Regions from separate parts of the Ornithinibacillus bavariensis genome, predicted to be linked through region 1. Evidence: riboswitches for the same ligand, from Rfam matches in the RefSeq annotation. Region 1 holds a riboswitch; each other region holds the start of a gene.
The links. A riboswitch is a leader RNA that binds a small molecule or an ion and turns the genes downstream of it on or off. The one in region 1 is predicted to bind cobalamin.

Region 1 (4,512 bases):
TAAAACTACCTTCCAGCAAAATATCCTTTATTGCCTGTTCCAATTTCCTCTCCCCCATTTTATCTCTGTAGTCTTCACTGCTTCCTATTATAAAAATTATATCTTAATCCCATTAGAAGCGTATGTTCCAAACATATCATAGTGAGGAGAGTTTGGCTATTCCCCTTGGAATCCTTCCTAAGAATAAAAATCAAAATCCAAACGAGACTATAATAAAAGCTCATTTAAAATAAATGCCTAATTCAAGGAGAAGGAGATTACGTATGAAGAAACATTTGATTGTTTCACTTTTAGTTCTATTTATTGTATTATTCTTACATTTACCATCCACTTCTCACGCTAGTTCAACCTCAAACCTATATGAAGTAAAGGGTGGTGATACATTGCCTAAAATTGCTAAACAATTTAGTACCTCCACATACGAACTTAAAATCACAAATGGTCTCCAGTCTAACACCCTACTAGAGGGGCAGAAGCTAATCGTACCAGTGATCCATGAAGTTGCTCCTGGGGAAACCTTACAACAAATAGCTAAAGAATTTCACTCAACCGAGGAGATCATCCAACATGTGAATCGTCTTCCCTCTAAGCAATTACGTCCAGGGCAAATGCTAACAATTAAGCCAAAGCCATTGAACATGGAAGGACAGCATATTGTAATGACTAGAGAGGAATTTCAGGACTGGCTGCTCAACCAGAAGTTCACAAGGGAAATCCATCTCATTCAACAGCATCATACGTGGCGACCTTCCTACAAGCATTTTCATGGTAACAATTATTTTCAAATGTTAAACAGTATGCAGCAGCATCATATGAAAACAATGGGTTGGAGTAATATTGCCCAGAATATCACTACCTTCCCCGACGGAAAAATTGCTCTTTCTCGTCCGATTAATATTGCCCCTGAGGGAACCATTGGGACAAAGGCTAATGAAAATGGCATTGCTATCGAGCATGTCGGAGACTTTGATCTTGGTCATGATGTTATGACACAGGAACAAAGAGATACAATTATATTCGTAACGGCACTGCTAAGCTTAAAATTTTCCTTAGAACCATCTATTGACACAATCACCTATCATCATTGGTGGCACTACAAAACAAAGGAAAGGGTACTCGACAACGCAAAGGACAATGAGGTTAAATCCTGTCCTGGTACTAATTTTTTTGGAGGAAATTCAACAACTCATGCGAAGAATAACTTCTATCCTTTAGTGGAAAAGAAAATGGAAGAGCTACGGGATTTATTTCATAGAAATCAATAAAATTTTATGTACCAGCCCTACATGGATTAATGGCCAGATCCCTTAAACAGGAACTGGCCATTTCCTCTTCATTAATCCTCGAATCGCTTGATAAAGTCTACAAATTTCACTACAAACTTTTGTAAGAATTCAGCAGTGCCTTCATTAGTAATTGCTCCACTCTCATTCATTAGTGTTGCTACATTACCAATATATGCTTCAGGTTGCTGAAGTACTGGTACATTCACACAAGTTAGCATTTGGCGCAAATGATGGTTAGCTCCAAATCCACCGATCCCTCCTGGGGATTGGCTTATGATTGCTGCAGGCTTTCCACCCCATTTATTATCTGTCTTTGGACGAGAGGCTGTATCTAATGCATTTTTTAACACAGCTGGAATCGAACGATTATATTCAGGTGTTACAAATAAAAATGTATCACATTCCCCAATTTTTTGTCTGAACTCGTGTAGCACTTCTGGTGCATTATTCTCATCATCAAAATCCTGATTATAAAAAGGTAGATTACCGATTTCTATTAACTCTGTTTCAAATCCTTCTGGGAAATAGCCCATTACATTTTTAGCAAGCTTTTTAGAATATGATTCCTTTCGAAGGCTTCCTACTAGAACTCCAACTTTTGTCATCTCAATCATCCTTATTCTTGTATTCTGATACAAATTAAATTGTAGAAAAAACAAAATTATAAGTCAAAACATCAGTTTCTCTACTAACGCTAATAGTATCTCTTTCGTTATACGCTTTATGTATTCACGTTACATAACGCCCTAATATATTTGTCAAAATGACAGGTATTGATTATAGTTGTGATGTACGATAAAAGTTAAATAGTTTTACCGGTAAGATTGGTGTCATAATAGACTTAATAGGGAATCTGGTGAAAAACCAGAACTGTACCCGCAACTGTAAATGCTGACGAAATAATCAAAACCACTGTTTATGAACGGGAAGGGATTAGAGTAGGTTATAGCATAAGTCAGGAGACCTGCCAATAGTACATATAGTAATATCTTCTTCGGGAGTTGGGGAGGTATAACGAGGGTAATGATGTTGGTAGCAGTTCAACCACTGCTATTTTTGCTCTTGTTTGTAAACCCATCTTATCGGATGGGTTTTTTTAGTATTGTGAATACTATCTACATTTCACGTCTCTCTCCTCTAACTAGAAGGCCTATTGACAAAACAGGAAAAGAGGAAATAATATGACAGAAAAGTTATCGACGAATGTATCCAGAACAAATCAAACAAAGCTGGTACTGCCACCGGATACAAATCATTTAGGTACTATTTTCGGTGGGACCGTACTTGCTTATATTGATGAAATTGCTGCTATCACAGCGATGAAACATAGTAATCAGGTTGTTGTCACTGCCTCAATTGATACGGTTAACTTTCTTTCATCTGCTCGGGTTGGTGATATTCTGCACCTAGAAGGTGTTGTTATATCGACGGGGAGAACCTCCATGGAGGTGTTCGTAAAAGTAGAATGCCAAAACATTCAATCAGGAGAAAAGACGATTACAACAACAGCAATTCTTACGATGGTCGCTGTTGATCAAGCTGGAAAGCCTACACCTGTCTGTGGGGTTATACCGGAAACCGAGGAGGAAAAGCGACTATTTTTGAGTGCTCCAACTAGAAGAAACAGGCGTCTACAAATAAGTGCAGAAAAGATGAAATAATTTATCAGCATGATTTTTTAGTGATGGTTATGAGGTGGGACACAAGTGTTCTTCAACACTACTTGATCGGTGCGAAAAACGCTTGGAAAACACATTACACGAAACAGTAAATGATCCGACCCTTCGAAATGATTGTTTCGTTATGTCCCATCCTCTATTAAAATTCCTTCCGTTCTCCTTTTAAGAACTTTTTCCATCATTTGAAATAGCGGCGTCTATTTTCTTATCTAGCTCTGCAATTAAATAAAGCTCTTTTTCCCTATCCATATTTCGATAATGATGCTTGTTTCCAGGTTCTTTGTCAGATTCATCTGCTAGATGTACAACTTTTTGAAGAGGGGTGAATTGGAATTCTCCTGTTGGGAGTGCAGAATCCGTGTGAAAAAGAATAGCATGGGCGATTTCTTTGGCAACATGCTTATCCTCTCCCAAACGTACGAGTAGCTTATGTGCACGTTCCGCTCCTTTTATCGGATGGATATCATACTCACGATAAAGTCGGTAATCCCATTTTCCTTCACTATACCATTCATAATGACCAATATCGTGTAGAAAACCTGCCTTTGCTGCTAAATCAGGATTAACACCATATTTTATTGCTAAGTCATATGCATGGTAGGCAACAGAAATTGCATGTGCCATTCCAGAGCGTCTTACATATTTTTGCGTTATCGGATGAAGGTAAATATTGGTTAAGGTTACTGTTCTCATAGATGTCCCCTCCTGACTGATAAAATTATCGATATATTACCATTTGAAGCGATAGAATGCAATTGAAAAAATCCAACCAAAGTAAAGGTAATCATAAAAATTTCACGGTACTAGTTTATTTCCCTAATCCGTGCTGCCACAAACTGCATATCTTCACGAAGTAATGGATATAAATTAGGTCGACGTCTAGCGGCAAGTGGATGATATGCAGCAGTTACAGTGTGTTCGCCCACTAGATGCCACTTACCTCTCAAACCTTTTACATCCAGTTCCGAATTGCGGAAAAAGGCCTGAACCGCAACATTACCAAGACAAACAATCAGCTTTGGATTTTGCTCAGCTAATTGCTCTAATAAATGCTGCATACAAATAGCTCGTGTCTTCTCTTTATCATAGGCTCGAACTGGTTGCCTTTTTAAGATATAGGTGACATAGAGTTGTTTTTTGGTTAATCCTGCTTCATGCGTTGCTTGCTGTAAGGTTTGTCGCGTACCACATACCATAGGATTACCCTTTCGATCCTCACGTGCCCCTGGATTGTCTAGAATAATCATTATTGGAGCTTTCGGGTTGCCTTCACCCCAAATCATTCTTGACCCTTGTCGATATAAGCCACATTCTTGGCATTCGGTTAGGCATGACGGGACAGGGTCCTCTGGCCAAACTTCTGGGCAAAACTCACTCATGAATTATCACACTCCTTAGGTTTAGATTGTCCCTTAGAAACAAATTCACCCAATAAAGAGATACTGATGTAGGATGTCTTTTTACAATGAATTTCTACGTGGATTATCGAGTATGAGGGATTTAGACAACTTTGATATAATAAAGAAAATAAATTGGTTTCAAGGGGT
Region 2 (4,512 bases), on a different contig from region 1:
AGAGAGGTTGTACTTCGTGTAAAGGCATTATTAAGACGTACAACTGCTACTAGTTATAATGGCAAGAATGCGCAAACGAAGGATCTATTAGTATTTCCTCACCTAACAATTGATCATGATGCACATCGTGTAACAGCTGATGGTACAGAAGTAGCTTTAACACCTAAAGAGTATGAATTATTATGTTACTTGGCAAAATCACCAGATAAAGTATTCAATCGTGAACAATTATTGAAGGATGTTTGGCAATATGAATTTTTCGGCGACTTACGAACAGTTGACACACATGTTAAACGATTACGTGAGAAGCTTAATACCGTTTCCAAGGAAGCCGCAAAAATGATTGTGACTGTTTGGGGGGTAGGATACAAATTTGAGGTAGATGATGAATAATGTTTTGGCGTAGTGTAGTAGGAAAACTAGCAGTAACCATTTTATTGCTAGTTTGTTTTGTATTATTTTTATTAACGATATTTTTACTTGAGTTTTTTGAGAACTTTCATATTCAAGAGGCAGAAGAGGATTTATTACAAACCGCTACAAAGGTTTCCGTAATGGTAGAGAATCATGAAGACAGATCACTAATATATGAAACGACTGAGCGTGTAAAAGATCCAGCTAGTAAGGTAATTATCGAATTTTCCAATGGTGATATTTGGGCTTCTGATACTAATGACTCGAATCTTACTGCTATTAATGATAACTGGTTTACTAAAGAGATGTATATACAAGAGGTTTTAAATTCGCATGATCCGATTAAAAAGCAAATCGAAGTTCCTAATCAAGAATTAGGTGTGATGCTTGTTGGAGTGGCGGTACCTAATACAGATGCAGCAGTTCTTATCTATCAATCCCTAGCGATAGTGGATAAGACAAAAGCTGAAACAACGAAAATTATTCTTTTAGCAGCGGCAGTGGCTATCATTCTAACGACTATCTTTGCCTTCTTTCTATCGACGCGTATTACATCACCACTAATCAAAATGAGGGAAGCAGCATTTGATTTAACTAGAGGTGAATTTAACACCAAAGTACCGATTTTAACACATGATGAAATCGGCGAACTAGCAATGGCATTCAATCACATGGGACGACAGCTGAAATTCCATATTAATGCTTTAAGACAGGAAAAAGAACAGCTATCAAGCATTGTTAATTCGATGGCAGATGGTGTGATAACATTAAGTCGTAGTGGTGAAATTATTGCAACGAATCGCCCTGCTGAAATGTTTATGGAAGCATGGGAGTTTGAGCAAAATATAGAAAAATCAGATGGTGTTCGGAAGCTGCCAAAGGAATTACTTGCACTATTTCAAGAGGTTATTGATGGTGAAAAAGAGGTTCTCGAAGAAATCACTATTCAAGGTAGAACCTGGGTTATGATTATGACACCATTATATGATCAGTCATATATCCGTGGTGCAGTTGCAGTAATGCGTGATATGACGGAAGAGAGAAGACTAGATAAACTTCGTAAGGACTTTATCGCTAATGTATCACATGAGCTTCGAACGCCAATATCGATGTTACAAGGCTATAGTGAAGCTATTGTAGATGATATTGCCGAGACGAAAGAGGAAAAGAATGAATTAGCCCAAATCATTTATGAGGAATCCTTAAGACTTAGTCGCCTTGTTAATGAACTGCTTGACTTAGCAAGTATGGAAGCGGGTCATCTGACGCTAAAAACCGAAATGGTTGAAGTAGAGCCTTATGTTGATCGAATCTATCGGAAATTTAGAGGGGTTGCAGAGGAACATCATATCGAGCTTGTACTTACAAAGAATATGGCCGATCCTCAAGCAATTTTTGATCCAGACCGAATCGAACAAGTATTTACTAACCTAATTGACAACGCAATCCGACATACTAGTGAGGGTGGGTTTGTGAAGGTAAAGGTAGAAAATGACCAAAATGGGTTATCTGTATCTGTTGAAGATAGTGGAAGTGGAATACCGGAAGAGGATTTACCATTTGTTTTTGAACGTTTTTACAAGGCAGATAAATCAAGAACGAGAAATAAACATGTGAAAGGTACAGGGCTTGGATTATCGATAGCAAAGAATATTATTACAAGTCATAAGGGAACAATTACCGTTAAAAGTAAACTCAATGTTGGTACGACATTTAATTTTCAGCTTCCTAAAACAGATGAAATATAACTTGTAATTTTAGAATGATATGTTATCCTAATTAATAGAATTGAATACAAAATTGATGATATTGGTGTTGTGAACTTAAAAGGGAATCTAGTGAAAATCTAGAACTGTCCTCGCAACTGTAAGTGATGACGAAATAAGCATAACCACTGTATATAATATATACGGGAAGGGCTTATAGTAGGCTATTAATCACAAGTCAGTAGACCTGCCAGTATTCATTTGTATCAATGATCCCGAGGATAGGACAATTGAGACAATCAAGTACATAAGAGTATTGATTACTTATTATGGTTATGAGACTGTCAAAAGAGCTAACCTTGTTACGGGGTTAGCTCTATTTTTATACACCCTGTTCTCAACAGATTAAGTTAATGGAGGAGAAATCATGAAATCTATTTTATTTAAGTTATTCTCAATGCTACTAGTAATAGTTGTTTTAACAGGATGTACGAATGACGAAAAGACGGAAAGCAACAACAATAGCGGGCAAAATAACGCAACGCAAAATGAAAAATCTAATACTTCCGCAAATACAAAAGAAGACCAAGAAGAGGCCAAGGTTACCATTATCTTATCAAAGGATAAAGAGGCCGAAGTAATTGATGAAAAAGAAGTTGTTATCAAAGATGGCGATAATTTATTAGCAGTTATGAAAGCAAACTTTGACATGGTTGAAGAAGGTGGGTTTATAAAAGCGATTGAAGGTATAGAGTATGACGAAGCGAACAAAATGTCATGGATGTTTTCGGTAAATGGTGAGCCATCCATGGTAGGTGCAGGCGATGTAAAACTAAACGATGGAGATACGGTTAATTTTGATTACCAATCTTGGGAATGATTTAATTGAATATCTATAAAATTACTCTACTAGCATTACTTGCCACACTTGCTGTAGTTGGACGTATCGCAGTTAATTATATACCAAATGTCCAACCCGTAACTTCAGTTATTATTATTAGTGGCATTTTTTTAGGACCGATAGCTGGTTTTATTTTAGCGTTTTTAGTAACGTTTTTATCCAATATGATTCTAGGAACTGGCATTTGGACAATTTGGCAAATTCTAGCATGGGGAATTATCGGTATCTTGAGTGGTTTGATGGGAAAGGCGTTCAAAAAGATTCCGTTCATAGTCATTGTTATTTTTAGTTTTTTCAGTGGTTACCTATACGGGATTATTGTTTCGCTAACTAATTATCAAGTAACTGGTCAAGGCTTTATCGTATATTATTTAGCTGGACTGCCCTTTGATACGTATCATGCGATAGGAAATGCAGTGTTTATGCTATTGCTGTATCCAACAATAGCTTACGTATTTAAAAAATATATTAACAATCATTTGCATACGATTAACTAAAAAAAGGCTGACTTTATATTTGCAATTGTTAAAGTCAGCCTTTTTTTTATGCTATTCACCAAACTTTAATGGGTTACCATTAAACGGTTCTTCTGAAATCTTGATGGAGTTACTTGGACAACCCTCATAAGCATCTAACACATCATCCTCTTGTGATTCAGGAACTTCCTTATTTCCACTATTATGATCGATAGTTACATAAGCTAACCCTTCATCATCGTAATCAAAAATACCTGGACAAGTTAATCCACAAGCACCACAAGCAATACATGTTTCCTTATCAACTATTGTATACTTTATTCTCACAGCTGTTTTCCCCTTGTTACGTACTTTTTTGGTGCTCCACTATTATTTTAATAACTATCATTTTATAATTCAACCTTTGCCAACTGATGGTATGATAGAGATAGGATAGAAAGAGGTAGATTAGAATGTATTTCGAAGGGATAATATTAGATTGTATAACTGAAATTAATGAAAATAGAAGCATTTCTGGGATATTTCACCTATTAGTTGGAAAGAAATCGATACAATCTGTCCATGATGCAAGACTCTTTCAGCTAGAACAATATTACGGGATCTATCCAACATTACGTCGCATAGATTTACAAGCAATTGTTTCAAATTTACAACAGAAGAAATTAGTGGATAATGGGTCTAAGGATGGTTATTATCGAATTACAGAGAAAGGAAGAAGGCATTTAATTAAATTTAAAAAGTCCCCATTGTACGCTTATTATAGAGGCTTATTATATAATGGTACAGATGTTTTGTTTTTTAAAAGACTACATTTATTAATCCAGACATACTCAAATATACGAATGAAAAATACCGCTTTTATTCCTGTTGTGGACGACGTAGATGTAGCAGGTTGGGTAAAAGCCTTTTATAAGAAAAACTGGAGCGTGACTGCATCTTTAATCCTTTACGAGGAGCTTCATAAACTATTAAAAGGCCTTGAGGAAAGAGAAGCCGAAGTATTGGTGAATCGATT
Region 3 (4,512 bases), on a different contig from region 1:
CCATCCATGACGATTGAGGAAAACCTAGCGATGGCTTATTCGCGCATCAGAAAGCGGAATTTAAAGCCTGGTGTTACAAAACTGAGGAAAGTAGAATTTAAGGAACATTTAAAAACGTTAAATTTAGGTCTTGAGGATAGGCTGAATGCTAAAGTGGGATTGTTATCTGGTGGAGAGCGTCAAGCACTTTCTCTATTGATGGCAACTTTCACTAACCCGAATATTTTACTTCTTGATGAACATACAGCAGCACTGGATCCATCACGAGCCGCATTAATCACGAAACTAACGAAGGATGTTGTTGCAGAGCATGGCTTAACAACCTTAATGGTTACCCATAATATGCAGCAAGCACTTGATTTAGGAAATCGGCTGATTATGATGGATAAAGGGCAAATCATTTTAGATATCCATGGTGAAAAGAAACAGAATTTAACAATAGAAGATCTATTAAAAGAATTCCAACGTATTCGCGGAGAACAATTTGAAAGTGACCGTGCTGTATTGGGATAATCGAAACAGGAGCGAGGAGCGCTCCTGTTTTTATTTAGAATCACTCATTCGTAGACTGCATGAATAAATAATTATTCAAAAGAAAAGTCTGCTTGAGGAGCGCTAATAGACAAAAAGTAGCTGGAAGTAGGTGCCTGAGTCTAATAGAAGCGTTCTAATAGACAGAAATCGCATGAAAGTAGGTGCGTGAGTCTAATAGAAGCGGTCTAATAGACAGAAAGTGGCTGAAAGTAGGTGCTTGAGTCTAATAGAAGCGTTCTAATGGACAGAAATCGCATGAAAGTAGGTGCTTGAGTCTAATAGAAGCGTTCTAATAGACAGAAAGCAGCTGAAAGTAGGTGGTTGAGTCTAATAGAAGCGGTCTAATAGACAGAAAGTGGCTGAAAGTAGGTGCTTGAGTCTAATAGAAGCGTTCTAATAGACAGAAAGCAGCTGGAAGTAGGTGCCTGAGTCTAATAGAAGCATTCTAATAGACAAAAAGTAGCTGGAAGTAGGTGCGTGAGTCTAATAGACTATCGAACGCCAATATATCGCAGAAAGTTCATACTGCCGAACATGCTTTTATGATAATTCCTTTTCAATCATAATTAAAAACTCTTTGATACTTTTATCACGAACAATGAAATCGGCGTACATGTCCATTGGTGTTGGTTCACGATTGACGATAATAAGCTTGGCGCCACGCTCAGTTGCTATTAGTGGGAACATATTGGCGGGAGTAACTGTTAATGATGAGCCTAGAACGATAAATAAATCAGATTTAGAAGTTTCAATTTCTGCTTGGAGAAAAACATCCTCAGGAAGCATCTCTCCAAATAGGACAATTCCTGGTCTTACAGGTCCATCACAATATTTACAGTGGCTTTTGCCATTCAAGTACTCTTCTCGGTCCTGGTCTCTCAAACATTGATTACAGAAAAACCTTCGAAATGTACCATGAAGCTCCATTACATTTTGGTTTCCGGCATCATGGTGAAAGCCGTCCACATTTTGTGTGATAATTCCTTTTATTAACCCACGTTTTTCCCAATTTCCAAGAATTTGGTGGCCCTCATGGGGCTGATATTTATCAATCTCTCGGAGTCTATACTGGTAAAAGCTCGTAAATTCTTCAAAGTTATCCTGAAGTGCATGTACATTAGCTAGTTCATCTGGATTGAATTTAGTCCATAGTCCTCTATCCTTGGAGCGGAAATCTGGTAAGCCGCTTTCAGTAGACATACCAGCACCAGTAAATACAATTGTATAGGAAGCAGAACGAATTAATTCTACAATTTTATTCATATAAATCGACCTCCACTTGATAATGCTATTGTACCCAAAATCCCTCCCATTTACGAATGGAATTAAAATATGTTTGCAAAGTCTATAAAACTATGATAGGCTATTAATACAATATATTGTGATAATATAATAATATAATACTATATATAGTACTTAAAAGTAATGGTGACATATATTGTCTGAAAAGGGAATCCAGTGAAAATCTGGAGCTGTCCCCGCAACTGTTAGTGTTGACGAACGAGAATTCCACTGTATCGATAACATAATGATATGGGAAGGACTTTAGTAGAGTGACGCACAAGCCAGGAGACCTGCCATCACTTATAGTTTCATTTTTCTTCGGGTTGAAAGAGTATGAGGCGATGGAGTTATACATATTTAGATAATTTCTGTCGTTTTTTGTATGCCGTTCATCCGTGGGTGAGCGGCTTTTCTATTTATAGAAAAGAGCTAATTTCCAAGCCATATTTACCTTATTTTAGCATGTTGCTAGTTTTACTATTAGGAGGAATGAAGGATGCTGTCAACAGAAGTAACATTAAAAGAAAAGCTAGATCCAATTATCCGTTTTGCTGTAGAAAATTTACCGGTGAATCCAGCCGATTTAACTATGGATGTTTCTGGGGAAACCTCTTTTGACAAGGCTATTGATACACTCACTAAACGTGCACTAGAGATTATTGACGAAGCAAATTCGAATTGGAGTTTTGTTGCTAGCCGATTATACTTACAAAAGCTTTACCATCAAGCTGCAAAAAATAGGAATTATGATGTCGCATTAAAATATGGCAGCTTTTATCAGCTCCTAAAAGACTTAACACAAGAGGGAATATACACGAGTAAATTACTTGATACATATTCAAAAGAAGATATAGATTTTTTAGCTAATCATATAAATCCGGAGCATGACCTACAGTTCACATATTTAGGTCTCTATACCCTTGCTAACCGATACTTAGCTACAGACCATGATAAAAACACGTATGAACTTCCTCAGGAGCGATGGATGGTTATTGCCATGCATCTTATGAAGGATGAGGATAAAGCAAGTCGTCTTGATTTAGTTCTGGAGGCATATTGGGCGTTAAGCAATTTATATATGACGGTTGCCACACCAACACTAGCTAATGCTGGGAAAACACATGGACAGCTATCTAGCTGTTTTATAGATACAGTGGATGATAGCCTACAGTCTATTTATGATAGTAATACCGATATAGCAAAGCTTTCAAAAAATGGCGGTGGAATCGGTGTCTATATGGGGAAAATCCGTTCTAGGGGTAGCTCGATTAAAGGGTTTAAAGGGATGTCTAGCGGAGTAGTTCCTTGGATTAAGCAACTGAATAACACAGCAGTAAGCGTGGATCAGCTTGGTACGCGTAAAGGGGCAATAGCAGTTTATTTGGATGTTTGGCATATGGATATTGAAGCTTTTTTAGATTTGAAATTAAATAATGGGGATGACCGGATGCGTGCACATGATATTTTCACCGGTGTGTCCATTCCAGATTATTTCATGGAACAGGTAGCTAGTCGTGGAGATTGGTATTTATTTGACCCACATGAAGTTCGTGAAGTAATGGGATACTCATTAGAGGACTTTTATGATGAGGAAAAAGGGGAAGGGTCCTGGAGAAAGAAATATGAGGAATGTATCCAATGTGAAAAACTAACGAAGAAGAAGCTGCCTGCTATTTTAATTATGAAGCGGATTATGATTTCTCAGCTTGAGTCTGGGACACCATTTATGTTTTATCGAGATGAGGTAAACAGACAAAATAGTAATGCACATTTGGGTATGATATATTGCTCCAATTTATGTACGGAAATTACCCAAAATCAATCACCAACCGAATTTCTAGAAGAGTTTACAGATGAAAATGGGTATATCACCAAAACGTATAAGCCTGGAGATTATGTAGTTTGTAATCTTAGCTCAATCAATCTAGGAAAGGCTGTTCCCGATAATGTGTTAGAACGCTTAATTAAAATACAGGTTCGAATGCTCGATAATGTCATTGATATCAATACATTACCAATCCTTCAAGCACAGCTTACAAACCAAAAGTACCGTGCTATTGGACTTGGTACATTCGGCTGGCATCATTTATTAGCGAAAAAGCAAATCCATTGGGAAACAGAGGAGGCAGTAGAATACGCAGATGATTTGTATGAGAAAATTGCTTTCTTGACCATTAAGAGTAGCATGGAATTAAGTGTGGAAAAGGGAAGCTATCCAGCCTTCACAGGAAGTAAATGGAGTACTGGAGCATACTTCGATGAAAAAGGATATGTCGGTGAAAAATGGCAAGAGCTAAAAGCTGCCGTAATGGAAAAAGGGATTCGTAATGGTTACTTAATGGCAGTTGCGCCAAATTCCACAACTGCTATGATTGCGGGATCTACAGCAAGTATTGATCCGGTTTTTAAACCGTTCTACCATGAAGAGAAAAAGGACTTTAAAATTCCAAATACAGCTCCAGACTTAGACCATCGTACGTATGATATTTATCGTCGCTCGGCATATATTGTCGATCAACGCTGGTCTGTTAAACAAAATGCTGTACGCCAAAAACATATTGATCAGAGTATATCCTTTAATTTCTATGTTCCACATACAATCCGTGCTTCGGTATTACTAGACCTACATCTTCAGGCATGGAGAGAAGGACTAAAAACTACTTATTATGTAAGATCTACCTCGACCGATGTAGA

Region 2: linked by a shared signal. The riboswitch ahead of HNR27_RS10785 (DUF4430 domain-containing protein) and the one ahead of HNR27_RS13040 (acyl-CoA thioesterase) in region 1 are both predicted to bind cobalamin.
Region 3: linked by a shared signal. The riboswitch ahead of HNR27_RS00200 (ribonucleoside-diphosphate reductase subunit alpha) and the one ahead of HNR27_RS13040 (acyl-CoA thioesterase) in region 1 are both predicted to bind cobalamin.

The regions. Positions count from the first base shown of each region.
Region 1 covers NZ_JBNPWZ010000007.1:93,762-98,273, forward strand. The annotation lists gene HNR27_RS13025 (tyrosine-protein phosphatase) at 1-43, opposite strand, end outside; gene HNR27_RS13030 (LysM peptidoglycan-binding domain-containing protein) at 264-1,265, shown strand; gene HNR27_RS13035 (NADPH-dependent FMN reductase) at 1,337-1,891, opposite strand; cobalamin riboswitch at 2,095-2,272, shown strand; gene HNR27_RS13040 (acyl-CoA thioesterase) at 2,468-2,947, shown strand; gene HNR27_RS13045 (HD domain-containing protein) at 3,128-3,658, opposite strand; gene HNR27_RS13050 (uracil-DNA glycosylase) at 3,769-4,344, opposite strand.
Region 2 covers NZ_JBNPWZ010000005.1:126,876-131,387, forward strand. The annotation lists gene HNR27_RS10775 (response regulator transcription factor) at 1-393, shown strand, start outside; gene HNR27_RS10780 (ATP-binding protein) at 393-2,162, shown strand; cobalamin riboswitch at 2,208-2,389, shown strand; gene HNR27_RS10785 (DUF4430 domain-containing protein) at 2,548-3,000, shown strand; gene HNR27_RS10790 (ECF transporter S component) at 3,006-3,518, shown strand; gene HNR27_RS10795 (ferredoxin) at 3,570-3,818, opposite strand; gene HNR27_RS10800 (YpbB family protein) at 3,950-4,512, shown strand, end outside.
Region 3 covers NZ_JBNPWZ010000001.1:36,922-41,433, forward strand. The annotation lists gene HNR27_RS00190 (ABC transporter ATP-binding protein) at 1-513, shown strand, start outside; gene HNR27_RS00195 (NAD-dependent deacylase) at 1,075-1,797, opposite strand; cobalamin riboswitch at 1,944-2,130, shown strand; gene HNR27_RS00200 (ribonucleoside-diphosphate reductase subunit alpha) at 2,315-4,512, shown strand, end outside.